DNA from 2 places in the Ruminiclostridium josui JCM 17888 genome. Region 2 is predicted to be linked to the other one. Evidence: riboswitches for the same ligand, from Rfam matches in the RefSeq annotation. Region 2 holds a riboswitch; the other holds the start of a gene.

Evidence for each region. Region 2 has a riboswitch for cyclic di-AMP ahead of dapB (4-hydroxy-tetrahydrodipicolinate reductase). Riboswitches for the same ligand answer to the same signal wherever they lie in the genome.
Region 1: linked by a shared signal. The riboswitch ahead of K412_RS0100425 (C40 family peptidase) and the one ahead of dapB (4-hydroxy-tetrahydrodipicolinate reductase) in region 2 are both predicted to bind cyclic di-AMP.

What each region holds. Positions count from the first base shown of each region.
Region 1 covers NZ_JAGE01000001.1:86,172-92,423, forward strand. Annotated here, with positions in the region: gene holA (DNA polymerase III subunit delta) at 1-744, opposite strand, end outside; gene K412_RS0100420 (DNA internalization-related competence protein ComEC/Rec2) at 768-3,128, opposite strand; gene K412_RS0100425 (C40 family peptidase) at 3,264-4,154, opposite strand; cyclic di-AMP (ydaO/yuaA leader) riboswitch at 4,159-4,298, opposite strand; gene K412_RS0100430 (GNAT family N-acetyltransferase) at 4,391-4,924, opposite strand; gene K412_RS0100435 (hypothetical protein) at 5,091-5,315, shown strand; gene K412_RS0100440 (aspartyl-phosphate phosphatase Spo0E family protein) at 5,312-5,467, opposite strand; gene K412_RS0100445 (MarR family winged helix-turn-helix transcriptional regulator) at 5,665-6,135, shown strand; gene K412_RS0100450 (YhgE/Pip domain-containing protein) at 6,243-6,252, shown strand, end outside.
Region 2 covers NZ_JAGE01000001.1:3,461,441-3,467,692, reverse strand. Annotated here, with positions in the region: gene K412_RS0115665 (GerAB/ArcD/ProY family transporter) at 1-667, opposite strand, end outside; gene K412_RS0115660 (spore germination protein) at 657-2,390, opposite strand; gene K412_RS0115655 (D-alanyl-D-alanine carboxypeptidase family protein) at 2,632-3,852, shown strand; gene dapB (4-hydroxy-tetrahydrodipicolinate reductase) at 3,867-4,724, opposite strand; cyclic di-AMP (ydaO/yuaA leader) riboswitch at 4,866-5,008, opposite strand; gene K412_RS0115645 (3D domain-containing protein) at 5,094-5,885, opposite strand; gene K412_RS0115640 (amidase domain-containing protein) at 6,003-6,252, shown strand, end outside.

The DNA of each region.
Region 1 (6,252 bases), 3.4 Mb from region 2:
TGGCTCCTTCAAAGCAGCCATATCATTTAACAGTTTTAGTGCTTTTGAAATGTTTCCTTCTGCTACTGCATCTGTAAGGTCAAAAATCCTGCTTTTTATAGTTTTCGTACATATTGACTGAACATCCTCTAGAGATATCTCCTGTTTATCTCCAATAAAATTCACTATTTTGTCAATTTCGTTCAGCAGTTCTGTCATGGAATATTCGCTGTTCTCAACTATATAAGATGCTGCAATAGAATCTATTGTTTTTTTATGGCTTTTAAAGACCTTTGCAACCCATTTTACAAGGTCAGCAGGTTTTTGATAAGCAAACTCTACAACAAGTCCTTTTTTCTTAACAGCATTTACCAGCTTTATCCTCTTGTCTACTTCTTGTTCCACAAATATGAGGCATGTATAAGGAGGCATATTTTCAATATAGTCTGCAAGTTTATTATTTTCTGATTTCTTGTCAGAACTATCGCCTCCGCCTTTTTTGGACTTGAAAAAGCCGGAATTTCTTGAAATAACAATCTTTTTATCACTGAAAACAGGCATTGTTTCACAGTTTTCAATAAGAGTTTCCGTATCTTTTTTTCCTTCAAGATATATATAATTTAATTCCTTGGTTTCTTCATTAACAATCAGGTCAGCTATAGTATTCATATAATATTTTATAAGATAATCTTCCTGACCATAAAAGAGGTATACATTTCGCAGTTTATTATCCTTTAATTCTTTTTTTAAAATATCAAAACTCATATTTTCCCTCTTTTTAATATATTTTATGGCATCATTAAGCTAATGTTAAACCCGTTCCCATAGCTAGTTGCGATAACTGCTCCGTTTTCGTCTGTCCTAAAAAGTTTTGCTCCATTTTTTTCAAGTATATCAATAACAAATTGGCTTGGATGTCCAAAATTATTTCTTCCTACTGAAACAACTCCATATTTTGGTTTGACCGCCATTATGTAATCATTACTAGAAGAACCTGGAGAACCATGATGTCCTACTTTTATTATGTCCGCTTTTAAATCCAGACCTTGTTTTAACATTCTTTCCTCTGAAGGAATTCCACTGTCACCTGTAAGCAAAACTTTTACATTCTTATAAACTAATTTTAGCACTAATGAGCTTTCATTCAAATCCTCTTGGGCAAGAGTGTCTAATTTATAAGGCAGCGGGTTTAATACTTCAAATACCGTTTCCTTATCAAGATTAATTATATCTCCTTGCTTACACTTAAGTACTGGAATATTTTTTTCTTTACATATTTTTTTTATCTTCTCAAATCCCCGTCCATCAGTTTCAGGTACTATAACTGTCCCCACAGACAGCTCCCTAAGCACTGCCTCAAGCCCCTCGGTATGGTCAGAGTGTCCGTGGGAAGCAATGACAATATCAACCCTTTTCGTCCCTCTGTCAAGAATATATGGTACCATAACTGACTCACCTATATCAAACTTAGATTTCGAGTTTGCTTCACGCCCTCCTCCATCAATTAATATTTTTTTACCATGAGCTGTTCTTATATATGTGCTGTCACCTTGACCAACATCTAAAAATGTTATTTCAAGGGGTTTAGGTAATAATGCTCTACCTCCGAATAAAATAATTATCAGCATAATTATTGCTATTTTAAGGTGTTTTGTGTATTTTTTGGCTTTAAAATAATTCCTGGCTTTAAATATGTAAATTATAAGCAAATAGTAAAATAGAACCATTCCCAGTGATGGTGTAGGCAATTTTAACAACGCAAATGGTATTTTAGAAGTAACTTCAGTGACAAATAATATGAAGGATAGAAATGTGTTGTTAATATATCCGATAATAACCGCAAGATATATATTAAGTAAACCTGCGAAAACCATAATAAAGCCTATTATTGTTACAAATTCAACCAAGGGCACAACTAGAATGTTAGAAATAATAGAAAATGTTGAAAAGTTGTTAAAATAATATAATGTAATTGGTATAACTCCTAACTGGGCTGCAATTGTTGCTGCAAGAGTATCTGAAATTATATTTGGAATGTATTTACACTCTGTAAAGGATTTAATCTGGGGATAGAACATAACAAGTGATAGTGTTGCACCAAATGAAAGCTGAAATCCTATATCAAATAGTGTATATGGATTAATTATCAGTAAAATAAGTGCCGAGGCTGAAATACTTGTATATATTTCCGGTTCCCGCATTATAATTCTGCCTGCCAATATAATTATTCCCATAATAACCGCCCTGACTACCGAAGCTGAAAAACCCGTCACAAATACAAATAATACAAGTACAAAAATAGTAATTATGTTTGCTTTAAAACTGCTTAATCTCAGCTTTTTAAAAATAAAAGTAAATGGAAGAATTATAAATGCTACATTCATTCCTGACGCTACCATGATGTGAGTAAGTCCGGCTTTACTGAATGCTGTAAAGGCATTTTCATCCAAGCCGTCCTTATACCCGATGAGCATACCCTCCAACAGTCCTGCTTGGTTTTTATCCAGAGAATAACTGATTATGTCTAGAACTTTATTTTTTATTGCATATCCTATTCTATGTAAGTAGCCTCCGCCCTTTTGACCAGTAACCTGAATATCTGATGTACCCTGTAAATATATTCGTCCTGAAATTCCTATAGATGCCAGATACCTTCTATAGTCAAAACCTCCAGGATTGGTTGCAGGCTTTGGTTTTTCAACAACTCCCGTAAAGCCAATTTTCGTTCTGTATCCAATTTTTATATTAAAATTGTTTACATAAACCATTATCTTATTTTTTACCTTGAATGTCTTATTTTTATAAATTACGGATTCCGTTTGCAAAATAAAATTTGACTTTCCATCTTCCGAATTCTGTACTTCGCTATCAATAAAACCTCTTACTTCTATGGGATTATCATAATATGAATTAAAGCTTCCGGTATATCGATATTCTGCATTATAGAAAAGCATTCCACCCATAATAAAAAAAGAAAGGGAGATAAAAATTACGTTTTTTAAATTGCCAAGTTTTTTAAAAAAACAGATTATAGATAACAGCATGATTGAAGAAATTAAAAGAAATGGGTTCAATCCGATACTGCTAACGAGAAGTATCCCCAAAGTAAAGGACACAGTAAATAGACAGAGCGGTCTTTTGATATTCAATACAACCTCCATATTAAATTATATAGAATTAGTAATTAGAAATTTTTAAAAATAAAAAGAAACGTTAAGAATTAAAAGTTGATATAGACCACAAAAACGTCTTATAAAAGACGTTTTTGTGGTCTATGATAAGATTTAAATCACTCTTTTTGCACCAATAAAAGTTCCCCGATATTCAGATAAACTCTGAATAAGCACTTTTCCATTGGAAGTTGATGCATGAATAAATTGGTTATTACCTAAGTAAATACCTACATGGTCTATATCGCCAGTCGATTTTCTGGAAGAAGCATCAAAGAACAATAAATCACCAGCTCTTAAAGCTGTCTTAGAAACTTTTGTACCATTTGAGTACATACTTGATGCTGAACTGTTAAGGCTAATACCAAAATTCTTGTATACGTAGCCAACATAGCCAGAGCAATCAAAGCCGCTTGGGCTCTTCCCACCATAAACATACTTTACACCAATAAACTTTTTTGCATATGCAATTATCCTGCCAACTAGAGAATCATCCTCATCGCTGACAATAGTTGCAGCTTCCGTAGAACGGGAAGTTTTTGTTGAATTCGCTGCTGAAGAAACAAATTCTTTTGAAACGTATCCAACCTTTGAACCTACTTTAACCTTGTGCCATCCAGTAAGTGTATCCAGTATTTGTACTTCTGTTCCTTTTTTTAGAGAACTAATTACTTTACTACTTGTACTGGCACTTTCTCTGAAATTGACACCATTAGCATTAATACTTCCTTTTGTGGTTACAACTTTTATGTAGTCATCAATTACCCAACCAGTCTTTCCATCAAAAGAAATCTTGTACCAACCGCTAGACTTATCAAGCACTGAAACTCTCTTATTAGAAAGTTTAGTGATGATACTTGCAGAAGTATTGGGCTCTTTTCTTACATTGACGTTAGTACCGCTAATCTGGGCTGACTGCGAAGCAGCCATAGCAGCAGAACATACCAACACAAGCGAAAAGGCAAAAATACAACCGACAAGTACCTTGGTAATCTTACCTGTCATTGGCCCCTCCTATAGTAGCGCTTCCGAAGTTAGCTGACGGGCTCGGGCAATAGGACCTCCCTACCATTCAATAAAATAAAGAATGGATTAACCCCAAATCTTGGTTCCTCCGTACCTCTTTCGAGGATTCAGCTTGTTAATTTCGTTATTATTATATTTAATTTATTACAGTTTGTCAAACTTTCAGTAATATTACAGCAATTTTTTGGTAATATTTTTGTAATATTAATGATTTTTTACACTTTCTTCCACATGATCAGGGCATGATCAGTTATTTTGTGTAAATCATAAGTTGAGTCAAATTCATATTCGGAATAACCACATTTCTCCCAAAATTTTACACCAGACATATTATTTTTGCTTACCGAAAGGCAAATAGTATTTACATTGTATGAATTCTTAAAATAATTCTCCAGAGTACTAACAACTTTTTTACCATAACCTTTAGATTGGTAGGGCAAATCAATAGCTATTGAATTTATCCAAAGTATATTTTCCTCTACATTTAAAGCACCTTTAACCAGACCTATAGATTTGCTGCTACATAAAGAATCCTTCTTTTCAAGGAAAATATCTAAAAAGAACACATTATTTTGAGATATAAACTTAAAAAGCTGACTGGAAAATACATCAAAGCTTATAAAATTATTAACTCCCGTTGCATATTTGAAACTATCTGTATTTTTGTATATTGAATATATATTTTCAATACTTTCATATTTAATATTTTTTATACGCAAATCATCACACAATATATCTATCTTTAGCATATTACCATATCCTTACTAAGCAAAAGGTACTGTATATTGAATTATACCAAACAATTCAGCATAAAGACCAATTTAAAATAGGAAATATTTGACATCTGTTACAAATAACTATATTTTAATTATATAAGCACATAAACATTTTACAAAAGACAGAGAGGATTAAAAAATGAGTAAGACATTTAACCCGCAACTATTTGAATGTTCATTCATAACTCTTAAATTGTTATTGGAAGTGTTTAAAAAAAATTTGATAGATATAACTGATTTCAAGAGCAATTCTGAGCTTAAAATCAGTTATATCCAAAGTAACCTTAAGCATATACAATCTGAAAGAAGATCATCAATTGAGTGTGTAATTCATGAATGTATGGAAATTAATCGTAGTTACTAATTTAAACTGTAAAATTGCAAAATTAAGTCATCTAATCTTTCACTAATCCTAAGAATGTCGTGTTCTGCCCATGGTTCGTTGTCCAACAAATCATAGAGCTGCTGCTTAAGACACTCGACTTCTTTGTTAAGTGTATAAATGTTTGTTTGCATTATGTAACCCCACTTCTTTTCTTTGGTAAAATACATAATTATTTTACCATTATTTTGTATTCTAGTAAATACATATCCTAAAATTTGTAAGTTCACATTCGTTGATTTTTTTGCAAAAAACAGTTTACTTTTTAAACTTTCAGTAGTATATTAAAATAAAATAGTTTGAAATTCAAATTAAGTGAGGAATGTGAATCATGAACCCAGAAACAGAAAATAGTTTACTTATTGTGGATGAACTATTTAGGAAACTTTTTGATAAGTACAATAAACTTGAAAGTAAGAAATTTTTTAGCAAAACACTTGATGATCTTACTGTTATTGAAATCAATACAATAGTTGTTATAGGCCACGGTGAAGAAGATAAGAAAATGTCCGAGATTGCCAATACTCTAGGGGTAACCTTTGGAACTCCAACTGTAACTGTTGACAGACTTATAAAAAAAGGTTATGTCATAAGAAGGCGTGATAATGAAGACAGAAGACGAGTTTTTATTTCTCTTTCTGAAACCGGGAAGGATGTTTTTAAATCAATCACTACAATTAGGAATATACTTGCTGAAAAAATATACGGTATCCTTAGTGAAGACGACAGAAAAGCACTGATTAATATACTTTCATCACTTAATTCACACTTTGATGATATTTTTTCTTTTAAAAGTAAGTAGTTTTTTTGTCGAAATGCTTTGAATTTCAAATTATTTAAAATTACAACATTCGAGGTGGTGAAGTAAAAATAAAACAAACATCTATCCAGAGAAACAAGGAGGTAAAAATGATGCAAA
Region 2 (6,252 bases):
ATATAGTTATTGATAAATAGCCAACACGCTTTAAATTCCTTCTTTTAAAATACGGTATCATAAAAAATATTAAAAGCAGTGGTGAAAATATATGCAAACTGACAGTGCTTCCGTTAATTATTGAATCAACACCGTTTCCTAAAATAGGAAACAAATTGTCAATATTATATTCCGGGATAACTCCTATTGTTATTAAAATAAATCCTACTATGCATGTGGGTACTATAAAGGCACTTATACGTGCCACAATTTCTATTCCATAATATGCTGCCGCAATCATCCCCAAAAGAAAAAAAATGAGAATATAAGCTAACGGGGATTTGTCAAGTGATACAATTTTTAGTGAGTGGGCATATTCCCCCAAAAGAGATACTTCAAGAAATACTAACAATAATGCTGCTAATAGCCCTACAATTATTTTAAATATTCTTCCTACAGACTTTTCTGATATTTCAAGTAAATCTAAATTTCCATGTTGTCTATAGAATCCAGTAGCTATTGCAAAATATATATAGGCTATTATTGTTATTGCTATAGGTATAATCCATCCGGCACTCCCCACCATACCTGCAGCATCTTTTGGAAAATGCAATATTCCTTGGACAAAAATCATGTTTATCAGTAAACAGATAGACTCCCAAGAACCAAATCCCTCATTATTGCTCATTATCCTCATCTCCTTCCTCAATTTCATCACTTTGAGTCCAACCTCTGCTTATTTTAGGTTGCTTGATAATATCCTTTGTATTCAGATAGTCAGGCCTTTTCTCCTGTTTCCACATAGGCTTTCTCATTACTTTGTCTGAATATTTTCCATTTGTAATTGGCCCGAATGGTGCAAGGAAAGGTACTCCAAATGATTTTGATGATGCAAGGAGCAGAGAGTTTAAGAGTAGACCTACTGCTATTCCGAAAAATCCCCCTACAGACCCCAATATTATATAAGCAAATCTAATTATTCTTATAGAAAAGGACATGGAAAAGCTTGGTATTGAAAAAGAGCCAAGAGCAGTAATAGCTACTACTATTATTAGTATCGGGCTTACAAGATTAGCTGAAACTGCTGCCTGTCCTAAAATCAAACCTCCTACAATACCTATTGTAGAGCCGATAGCACCCGGAACTCTAATTCCTGCTTCTCTAATCAACTCAAATGAAAATTCCATTAATATTATTTCAATAACAGTTGGAAAGGGAACGATTTCCCTTGACGCTTCTATAGCAAATAAAAGATTAGTGGGAATCATTTCCTGATGGTAATTTGTTATAGCTATATACAGTCCAGGTAGTAAAAGTGCTATGATAACACCTATTATTCTTATCATACGTACAAAATTAACATATGGAAATCTTATGTTTAAATCTTCAGGAGTGCTTAAGTATTCTGTTATTGTTGCAGGCATAACAAGTACATATGGACTACCATCCAATACAACAGCTATGTTGCCTTGGGCTAGCATCCTTGCAACAGTATCAGGTCTTTCCGTTGCTAATATCTGTGGTGCTGTTAGGAAAGTGCTGTCTTCCAATAGTTGCTCTAATTCTCCAGAATCAAATATATAATCAACCTTTATACTTTTGACCCGCTTTAGCACCTCACGTACAAGGGATTCATTTGCAATATCACGAATATACATAACAGCACAAGGAGTATTACTTCTCTTACCTATAGTAAGGCCCTTGATAGTCAAGTCTTTGTCCTTTAAAATTTTCCTTAAAAGGGCTGTATTTGCTCTTATTTGCTCGTTAAAAGCCTCCTGAGGACCTCTTATTACAGTTTCAGAATTGGGCTCGCCCACATTCCTGTGTTCCCATTTTTTAGTATCGGCTGTATATGCGTATTCCAACCCATCAATAAATACAGCGCAACCGCCAAAATTGATATTACTTACAACATCTTTAAAATCTTTGGCTTTTTTTACCTGATTAAAAGGTATCAGTCTATTGAAGATAAACTCTCCTACATCCTTTACCTCTTGCTTAATATCTATATTTGATAAAATCATTAATGGCTGAAGGATATTATTACTTATAATACTGCTGTCAGTCATTCCGTCGATGAATACTATAAAAGCTTGATAATTCTCATCTTGGACTGTTATATTGAACTCTCTGTACACAACATCACTGTTTTCAGGAATATTATATATTTTTTTCATCATGCTTTTATTATTTTCTATTTCATCTGATATGTGCTCTTCAAGATATTCATCGTTAACAGGGCATTCATCAAAATAATTCTTGAACTCTTTACTATCAAAGGTGTCCATAGAGGCAGCATTTTTTGCCTTGTTACAGTCAACCGATTTTGTTTCCTCTAGTTCAAAGTCATGTTTTATACTTTTTTGGTCATATATAATGTATTTACTTAATTTCTTTACAAATCCCAATTTAAAGCTCCTTTTACATAAATTTTGCCTAGGTTTAGTTTAAGTTTATATGTATTATTTTATTTTATGGTTACTTATATGCATTATTTATATGGGTTAAGTAACTTTGATATTTATTGTCAAATCTGTAACCAATTTTTAACCTTAGTTTATTGATTTTTACCTTGTTAATTGAGTCCCTATGTTCTATCATATATACTATACTAACAAATGAAATAATTACTTTCGGCAGGTGAAGTTTATGGGCAAAAAAATAATTTCAGTTATAGTGGCACTAATTCTAATATTGAATTGTATTCCGGTTTTTGCATGGGCGCCAGCTGAAGGCCTAACTTCCAGCTCTGTAGTCCTAATGGATACCGTAAGGGGACAAGTTCTTTTTGAAAAAAATGCTTATAAGCATTTATCACCTTCGGTTATGTGTAAACTTATGACTGCTCTTGTTACCATTGAAAAAACAGATTTAAATGCAAAGGTTACAATCAGTAAAAATGCCGCCAGCTATAATGGGCTCAATCTTGTGGTAGGAAATCAGTATACTGTTGAGGATTTACTTTATGCCGTAATTCTTTCACAGGGAAATGACGCAGCTGTAGCCCTTGCCGAATATGTAGGTGATGGTGATATCCAAAAATTTGTCAACTATATGAACACAAAAGCTAAAGAGTTATCTTTAAAAGATACATATTTTGTAAATCCAACAGGTCTTTTTGATAAAGAGCAATATACTTCTGCCAATGATATTGCTTTACTTATAAAAGCAGCAATATCAAATAATACATTTAATATGATATTTGGTGCTAAAGGTTTTGGCTGGCTTAATGGGAACAATTCTTCCATTTTAACAAACCAAAATACCCTTTTTTGGAGTTATAAAGGTGTTGATGGCGGAAAATTAGGTACAAATACAAACCCTCAGAGTTTTTCTGTGGTTACTACTGCTTCTCAAAATGATAAACGACTTATTGCTGTAGTATTCAACACCAGTAAAGAAAATGCTTTTTCCGAGACTACAAAACTTTTTGATTACGGGTTTTCCAAGTTTTATACGGGAGTACTAGTTCCAAAAAATATCCCCCAAAGAAGTATAGAAGTGGATAACATTAAGATTGATTTGATAAGTAAAATAGATGTTTATTACACCTATCCGGTTGGAGACAGCTTTATTAAAGATATAAGCTTTATACAAAATGAAAAGTTGCATCTTCCGATTAATACCGAAACTATTGCAGGTGTCCTAAAATACACACTTAATGATAATACTGTAATAGAAGTTAATTTATATTCGGACAAGACTGTATCAGCCCCTGAGGATTACAAAACAAAAATAAAAGATATTGTCACAGAAAACAGGGATTTGGTGATAATCGTAGGTATTCTTGTAGTCATTGAACTTATTCTAATAATAAACAATATAATAAAGTTTATGTTTAGAGCCAAAAAAACAAGAACCCAGCAGTAGCAGGGTTCTTATTTTTAGTTTGAAGCCGGTTTGGCATTATATTTGTTGTGGCGCTTTGACGACCATTTGTTGTTATTTTCAATATAAGTTTTTAATACTTTTTCTAAATCTAGTACATCTTTCATTTCGTAGTACCCTGATTTTTTATGAATAAATTTCGCTGCACTTATGGCTCCCTGTGCAAATACTTTTCTTGAAAATGACTCATGACTAATTTCTATTTTGTCTTCCTGACCTACAATCATTACTTCATGCCTACCTATTACTCCTCCGGCCCTTACTGAATTTATAGGTATGTCCTTATGGGAAACTACAACTCCCTTGTTTAGAAGACCACTCTGTATTTCTCCAGCTATTTTTTTCGCTGTTCCAGATGGTGAATCCAATTTGTTTTTATGATGCATCTCTGTAATCTGAAAATCATAATTACTTAGTATGCTTGCTGTAAGATTCGACAGCAGCATCAATACATTTACACCCATAGTTATGTTTGGTGCATAAACAATGCCGTTTTTGAATTTTCTGCAAATTACATACAGCTTTTTTAGCTGATAATCTGTAAAGCCCGTAGTTCCTACTACAATATTTATCCTGTATTTTGAGAATATTAAAGCATTTTTCAATGCTGATTTTGGATTTGAAAAATCAATAACAACGTCCGGTTTGTTCCTGAATATTACTTCCTCAAGTTTATCAGATCCCGTAACTGTTATTCCAGTTTTATTCATTCCAAGAATTTCGCCCAAATCCTTATTTAAAGATTTGCTGTTCGGACTGCAAACAGCAGAAACAAGCTGGATTTCATTTTGTAATAATATAGTCCGTGCAATTTCCTTTCCGGTGCGACCCAAGCCTGTGATACAAACTTTCATCAAATAAGTTACCTCCCCTTTCAAATATAAAGTAAGATTTAAAATTCAATAATTAAAGTTTGAAGAAAATGAATAAGGATTAAACTTAAAAATGCTACAGAAAACTGTAGCATTGGTTGGAAAATTACAAAATGTAAAAATTCACTTTCTCCCCAACGCTTACGAAGTTAGCTGCCGGATTCGGGTTGTAAGAGACTAACCCTTCCTGGTTACCCAGGATTCACCCCATTTAATGGTTCCCCCGCTTATAGCATTAAAACGCTATAATTCAGCGATAAATTATTAATTTTTTGACTTCAATCCATTTTCAGTATATACCAATTTTATAAATAAGTCAATATTTCCTAATTTTTATTAAGTTTCTTTTGTTTAAGCCGATTTGTTTATAATAGATTCACTAATCTTCCCGTTTCCTATCTTTACGAGATACACATCATAATATTGCTGTCCAAGCTCATATGCAAACTTCTTATCTAATACTGCAAAATCAAATCTGTTTTTACCTTTTATTGCGCTTCCCGTGTCCATAGCAATAGTATATCCTAACCCCTTAATATAGAATATTGTTCCATAAGGCCAATGTGTGTTATCTATTGCTATGGATACACCAGGTACTATTGGCTTACCTGAGCTGGTTATGCCCTTGTTATTGCCGCATTCCTCAGCACATGGAGTGTATGCCGTACCGAGAAATTTACCAAGATACTTTCTGTTACTGATATTTTCGGGAATGTCACCACTGAATATCTTGTATGATTGAGGTTTTACACCTACTGCTGCAGCCTTTTTAAGTGACTTTTGAAGCTGAAGATTATCATCTGCTAATTCCCTTTTTGCAGCTTCCAATTGCTGATTTTGTTTTTTCAGCTCTTCAAGCTGTTTTTTAATCTCTTCATTTTGTTTCTTTAGGTCGTTGTTAAGTTTACTGAGTTCATCACTTTGAGATTTATAATTATTTGTGTTTGCTGTTAATTCTTGATTTGATTTCATAATAAGCATGGATTGAACACATTCATTATTATATTTTTCTTTGTACTGATTTACTACATTGTTTACTCTGATACAGAAAAAAGCTAGTAAAGTACTTATCAATACCAAAGCTATAGTTAACACCTTGAGCATCCAAATATCTGTGGACTTTTTTTGGTCTTTTTCAGTCATATATGCGAACTCCTTATTAATTAAATTAACCTAATATGGATTATTTTCCAAATTAGCAGTATTTATACATGTAGAATAACATTATTTTATTTGGGGACAATGACTTTGGGTGATATTATGTTTAATTTTATAAAAAAAGTTATAACTTTATTTTTATCTTGCCTCATTATCCTATGTCCTGTCAGTCTACAGGCTAAACCGATAAATTATAATCTTGCAGTGCAAGTAACAACAGAATTCCTTTGTGCCAAAATTAAATCTGTCGTGTCTCACAATGTTGATGAGATAGACATATATTTTTCAAATAAAACCGAAGCCACTCAAAGAAATTTGTTATTTATAAAAAAGCAGCTGTTAGAGGATTATA